DNA from 2 places in the Vagococcus penaei genome. Region 2 is predicted to be linked to the other one. Evidence: predicted binding sites of a transcription regulator. Region 2 holds the regulator's gene; the other holds the start of a gene.

Region 1 (3,436 bases), 1.2 Mb from region 2:
ATCATAACCTAATTCAACTAGTTTGGCTTTGACATCATCTGATACATCAACGTGGATAGATTGCTCACTTAGTAACTGGTTCATTTGTTCCAACATTAAAGATACAATGACAGTTAGGCTTTCCTTGCTCAATGGGCTAAATTCAATGATACCATCGAAACGATTAAGAAATTCGGGTTTAAAGAAATCAGATAGTTGATTTAAGACAGAATGTGTTGTACCATCTTTAATCGCACCAAAACCAACATTGGCTTCAATCGCACCAGTACCTGCATTGCTGGTCATGATAATGATTGTATCTTTAAAACTAACTGTTCGGCCTTTAGCGTCGGTCAAGCGTCCGTCATCTAAAATTTGTAGAAACATATGTAAGACATCAGGATGTGCCTTTTCTATTTCGTCTAATAAAATTAAACTGTACGGGTGTCGGCGAACTTGTTCAGTCAATTGTCCAGCCTCGTTGTAACCAACATAACCAGGAGGTGAACCAATTAATTTAGACACACTGTGTTTTTCCATGTATTCACTCATATCAAAACGTATCATGTGGTCAATTGAGCCAAAGAGTTCTTTGGTCAATTGTTTTGCTAGTTCGGTTTTTCCAACACCAGTGGGTCCAACAAATAAAAATGATCCAATTGGACGATTTTTATTGCTTAAGCCAATTCGATTACGTCTAACGGCTTTAGCAACTTGATCTACCGCAGAATCCTGACCAATGACAGCTTCTTTTAGGTCACGATCTAAATATTTTAATTGTGTGTGTTCTTTTTCTTTTAGGTCTCCAACAGGAATATTTGTCATTTCTTCGACCAATTTTTCCATATCTTTCGTTGTTACAACAGGGATGTCCTCAGAAGCGACTTGTTGTTCTTTCAAATCTTGCCATTTTTTAATTTGATCGCGGTAGTAGGCCGCTTTTTCAAAATCTTCTTCTTTGGATGCTTGATTTTTTTCGTATTCTGCTTGTCGTAATTTTTCTTCAATTTCTTTAGGATCAATAAATTGAATTGTCAAATTCTTTTTCGAACCAGTTTCATCTAACAAGTCAATAGCTTTATCAGGTAAATGTCTTTCAGGTAAGAAACGTACTGATAATTTGACTGCAGCTTCAATGGCTTCATCTGTATATTCAACATGATGAAAGTCTTCATAACGTGATTGAATACCTTTTAAGATTGCGATTGTTTCTTCTTCAGATGGCTCATCAACTCTTACTGGCTGTAAACGTCGTTCTAAAGCAGCATCTTTCTCAATAATTCGGTATTCATTGAGAGTTGTTGCACCCACCATTTGCAATTCTCCTCGAGCAAGTGCAGGCTTTAGAATATTGCCGGCGTCCATATTGCCATCACCGCTATTACCGGCACCCACTAATTCATGAACTTCGTCAATAAAAAGAATGATACTTGGATCATTTTTGACTTCTTCCATTAATTGTTTCATTCGTTCTTCAAATTGACCTCTGATTCCAGTTCCTTGAACGAGGGAAACAACATCTAATTGAATAACTTGTTTATTTTTTAGTTTTTGTGGCACATTGCCATCTGCTATTTTAAGGGCTAATCCTTCTACAACAGCTGTTTTACCGACGCCAGGCTCACCAATTAGAACAGGATTATTTTTTGTTCGACGGTTTAAAATTTCAATGACACGAGTAATTTCATCGTCACGACCAATTACAGGATCAATATTTCCTTGTCTTGCTTCGTTCGTTAAATTAGAACCAAATTCACTTAGTAAAGACCCATTGCTATTTCCTGATTTAGGTGAAATAGGCCCCATACCTCCAGTTTGTGTGGGAGGAGTTGTTCCGTCTTGCATCGCTTTTTGTTCTGCTAATTTTCTAAATAGTTCGTTTAAGGAATTAAAACCAAAAGGATCACTCGGTTGTCTGTTTTGCATTGATAATTCATAGTTTTTTATATGCCGATAACATGACTGACATATATCAAATTGTTGTCTTTGACCTTGGAAATCCATTTGTAAATGAATAGTTGCTTCATTTTTTTGGCAGTTTTGACATTTCATAGGTACACTCTCCTTTAGTAAGACATAAGTCGAATAGTTAGTTGACCTATTCTGACCTTCCACTTAATTATACCAATTTTTTTTATAGTTCAAGAAAGACGCTTATCAGATTTTTAGTCCTAATTTGTGGTAGAATAGAGATATAAAAGAATGGGAGGTGTCTATCTGGTTGAAAGATTTTAAAGTAGAAATTGATAAATTAGTTTCAGGAGATTTGACAGAAATTCACATTGAACCAACTGATTTTCTTGCATTTCGTGATGCATGGTTAGACCATCCTGAAAAAAAACGTATCATTGGTGAGGCACAACATAAAGGACATGTTGTGTATCGCTTGGATAAAGATAGTTAAAGTTTTCTTAAAGTACCATATCGTTTCTAAAATTATCTGAAAAAAAGTTGTAAGAAACTGTAAAACATGGTATTCTTTATGATTGAAAGGGTTGTATTTTTTTAATAATGATTTTTCGTTATTTTAAAGTGTAATCCATCAAAATAATATAGTTGTTAAAGGAGAAAGATCACTATGGAAAAAAGAGATTTTCACGTAATTGCAGACACAGGTATTCACGCACGTCCGGCTACTTTATTGGTTCAAACTGCGAGCAAATTTAGCTCAGACATTAACTTAGAATACAAAGGTAAATCTGTTAACTTAAAATCAATCATGGGTGTTATGTCTTTAGGCGTTGGCCAAGGTGCTGACGTAACAATCTCTGCTGAAGGTGCTGACGAAGCAGATGCAGTGGCAGCTATTGCAGAAACAATGAAAAAAGAAGGTTTATCTGAATAATGACTAAACAGTTAAAAGGTATAGCCGTAAGTGATGGGATTGCAGTTGCTAAAGCTTATCTTTTAGTAGAGCCGGATTTATCATTTGAAAAAATCACAATTAGTGATATTGACAATGAAAAGGCTCGCCTATCTGATGCACTAGCGCAATCAACAAAAGAACTTCAAAAAATCCGTGATAAAGCAGCTAAAAGTTTAGGTGAAGAAGAAGCACAAGTTTTTGACGCACATTTAATGGTTTTAGCTGATCCAGAATTAATTGGTTCGATTGAAAGTAACATTAATGACAATAAAGTGAATGCAGAATCAGCATTAAAAGATGTCGCTGATACTTTTGTTAGCATGTTTGAATCTATGGTAGATAATCCGTATATGCAAGAGCGTGCTGCTGATATTCGTGACGTGACTAAACGTGTCATGAGCCATTTGCTAGGTGTTAAATTACCAGATTTATCAATGATTAACGAAGAAGTTATCGTGATTGCTGACGACTTGACTCCAAGTGATACTGCACAACTAGATCGTAACTTTGTGAAAGCATTCGTTACCAATATTGGTGGGCGGACATCACATTCAGCGATTATGGCTCGTTCTCTAGAAATTCCTGCAGTTG
Region 2 (3,436 bases):
TCGAATCAAAGCATCTTCAGAACCAAACATTTCAGCTGCCAAAGTTTTGGCCAATTCTGTTTTACCAACACCGGTTGGGCCTAAGAACATAAACGAACCAATTGGACGTTTTGGATCTTTCAATCCACTACGTGATCGACGAATAGCTTTAGATACCGCAGTAACTGCCTCATCTTGACCAACGACACGCTGATGTAGAACAGATTCTAAGTCCAACAACCGTGTGCTTTCGGTTTTCTCAACTTCTCGTAACGGCACACCAGTCCATTGTGACACAACATGTGCAATATCAGCATCAGTCACTTGCGTCAAATAACCATTATTTTGGGCTTCTTGTTTTGCGACTAATTTATCTAGCTTATCGATTGCTGTTTTTTCTTGACGACGTATCTTTTGTGCCTTTTCAAAATCTAGTTGTTTAATTGCTTCTTCTTTTTCTATCAGTAATTGTTGAACAACTTTTTCTTGCTCAGAAAATGGTGTCCCTTGATTAGCCATACGTAATTTTGCACGGGCTGCCGCCTCATCGATCAAGTCAATTGCCTTGTCAGGTAATTGTCGTTCAGTGATATAACGATGAGATAGTTGAACAGCTGCTCCAATTGCCTCATCTGTAATTTCAACATTATGGAATCGTTCATAGCGCTGACGTAACCCCTGTAACATGGTTGCTGTTTCTTCAGTTGTGGGTTCTTCAACTAATATTTTAGCAAACCGTCGTTCTAAAGCAGCATCTTTTTCAATATATTTTTGGTATTCATTGAGCGTTGTTGCTCCAATTGTTTGTAATTCACCACGCGCCAAGGCAGGTTTCATAATATTAGATGCATCAATTGCTCCTTCAGCACCACCAGCACCAATCATCGTATGTAATTCATCAATGAATAAAATAATATTACCTTCAGTACGAATTTCATCAATCATTTTTTTCATACGACCTTCAAATTCACCACGGTATTTAGTACCAGCGATAACTGTGCCCATATCTAACATCATTAAACGTTTGTTTAACATGTCTTGTGGTACTTCACCTGAGACAATTTTTTGAGCGAGACCTTCAACAATTGCCGTTTTACCGACACCAGGTTCACCAACTAAGACAGGATTGTTTTTAGTTCGACGTGATAAGACTTGTAATAACCGTTCGACTTCAATTTCACGACCGACTACGGGATCCAATTTTTGTCTCCGAGCCATCTCTGTCATATCACGTGCTAGAGAATTAAGCATTGGTGTTTGCTCATCACTATTAGCCTCTTTTTTAGGGCGTTTTTTAGCCATAGACGAGCCATCATTAGTCATGCCGATCCGTCTTAGCAACTCACTTTTAACACTTGGAATAAATAAGCCTTCTGTAACTAATAATTGTGTTGCCGAAATAATTTCATTATTCAACATAGCTAATAAAATATGTTCCGTTCCTATGCCTGTAGCATCTAATTTTTTGGATTCATCTTCAGCAAATTTTAAAATTTGTCTAGCACGTGGCGAATAAGGAACTAACTGATTTTCCGGAATTTCAGGTTGCTCATCAGAGCTATATGGAATGTCTTCAAAAATCATATCCAAAATTCGTTCATCATCTAAATCAAATAAACTTAAAACTTTACTAGCAATACCTTTTTTTTCTTTCGCTAAACCATATAAGATATGTTCGGTTCCAACCATATCTTGTTTAGTCAAACGGGCACATTCCTGTGCATATGATAAAACGTCTCTCACACGTTGCGTAAATAATTCATCTCTCATCCGGTTCACTCCTATCTTCATATCTTAAATGTTCCAATAATTCAAGCATCATTTGAGCCCTTAAAAAGCTACTATTATCTAATGCTAATAATCCTTTAGAATTTAATAATACAGAAAAAAATTTGTTTTTCTCGTGGACTAATCCATTCATGAATCGCCAACTGATCTAATAGCGCCCTTGCATCACTTTCAGTTAGCTCTGAACCAACTAAAGTTGTAAAATCTGTTAAATCATCACTGTTCGCTAACAATTCGATTTTAAAAATCCGAATATAGCCACCACCACCACGCTTACTTTCTACTTTATATCCTTTAGGAATAGTGAAACGAGTATTAATGACATAATTAATTTGCGAAGGTACACACTCAAAGCGCTCGGCAATTTCAGAGCGTCGAATCTCAATCTGATCCGATGCTTCTAATATCTTTTTTAAATACGACTCAATCATATCAGACATATTTCGATTATTCATTATTGCACCACCTTATTGACTATATCTGACCTTAATTATATCAGAATTAGTCAACAAGTTGATAGTATTTCGATCAATTAAATGAATTATGCGCAAGGTCTTATAACTAGCGATTAGGTACTAGTGTAAAACGTTTAAAAGCTTTATTCAAATAAAAAGATTAGAACTTTCCCTAGTCTTAATAATTTAATCACTTTTAATAATATACGCAATTAAGCTAAAATTTACGAAAAAATATGACGAGAGCTAACTAAAGCTCCCGTCATAAATCAAACTATTCAATTAGTAAAAACTATCAGTTCAAAATACAATAAAATTCTATTACATCATATCTGGTGATTGGATACCTAATAGTCTTAAACTTTCTTTAATAACTACAGATACTGAATAGACTAATGCTAAACGTGCCTCTTTTTGATCATCATCAACTAGGATTTTATGTTTTGAATAATATTTATTGAATTTTTGCGATAAATCAATAACATATTTTGCGATGACTGATGGCTCATATTTTACTGCAGCTTCTTCAACCTTACTTGGGAAATTATTTAAACTTTTTACAACTTCCCATGAATCAGGATCATTTAAAGTTAACACTTCTTTCTTACCATCATTGTGCCAATCAGATTTTCTTAAAATACTCTCACAACGTGAACGAGTATACTGAACGTAAGGGCCAGTTTCACCTTCAAATTGAATTACATCTTCCAAATTAAAATCAAATGAATTCATACGATCATTTTTTAAATCATGGAAAATAACAGAACCAATTCCGACTTGGTGTGCGACTTCATCTTTATTTTCTAAATCAGGATTTTTCTCTTCAATTTGTTGTCTAATTGAATCCACGGCTTCATTCAGAACTTCTTCAAGTAAAACAACTTTCCCCTTACGCGTTGATAATTTTTTCCCACCTTGCGTAATTAAGCCAAAAGGAATATGGTGAATATTTTTTGCCCAATCATAGCCCATTTCTGTTAAAACAGCTTTTAATTGTTTGAAATGAATCGATTGTTCATTACCAACCACGTATAAAGCTTGAACAAAATCATAGTTTTCAATTCGATACAAAGCTGATGCTAAATCACGAGTTAAGTAAAGTGTTGCTCCATCTGACTTACGAATTAAAGCCGGGTTTAAGTCATATTTTTCTAAATCAACAATGTCTGCACCTTTGTCTGGTTTCAATAAATTTTTCTCTTCTAATAAATCAA

Evidence for each region. The regulator CtsR, encoded in region 2, represses protease genes until heat stress. The targets are predictions, from matches to a motif close to TTGGTCAAAAAAGGTCAAANA.
Region 1: the regulator CtsR is predicted to act here: its motif matches at 2,070-2,090, upstream of BW732_RS01345 (ATP-dependent Clp protease ATP-binding subunit).

The regions. Positions count from the first base shown of each region.
Region 1 is NZ_CP019609.1:289,121-292,556, reverse strand. Features, by position in the region: gene BW732_RS01345 (ATP-dependent Clp protease ATP-binding subunit) at 1-2,031, opposite strand, end outside; gene BW732_RS01340 (hypothetical protein) at 2,201-2,383, shown strand; gene BW732_RS01335 (phosphocarrier protein HPr) at 2,558-2,824, shown strand; gene ptsP (phosphoenolpyruvate--protein phosphotransferase) at 2,824-3,436, shown strand, end outside.
Region 2 is NZ_CP019609.1:1,441,430-1,444,865, reverse strand. Features, by position in the region: gene BW732_RS06905 (ATP-dependent Clp protease ATP-binding subunit) at 1-1,749, opposite strand, end outside; gene BW732_RS06900 (CtsR family transcriptional regulator) at 1,845-2,222, opposite strand; gene argS (arginine--tRNA ligase) at 2,544-3,436, opposite strand, start outside.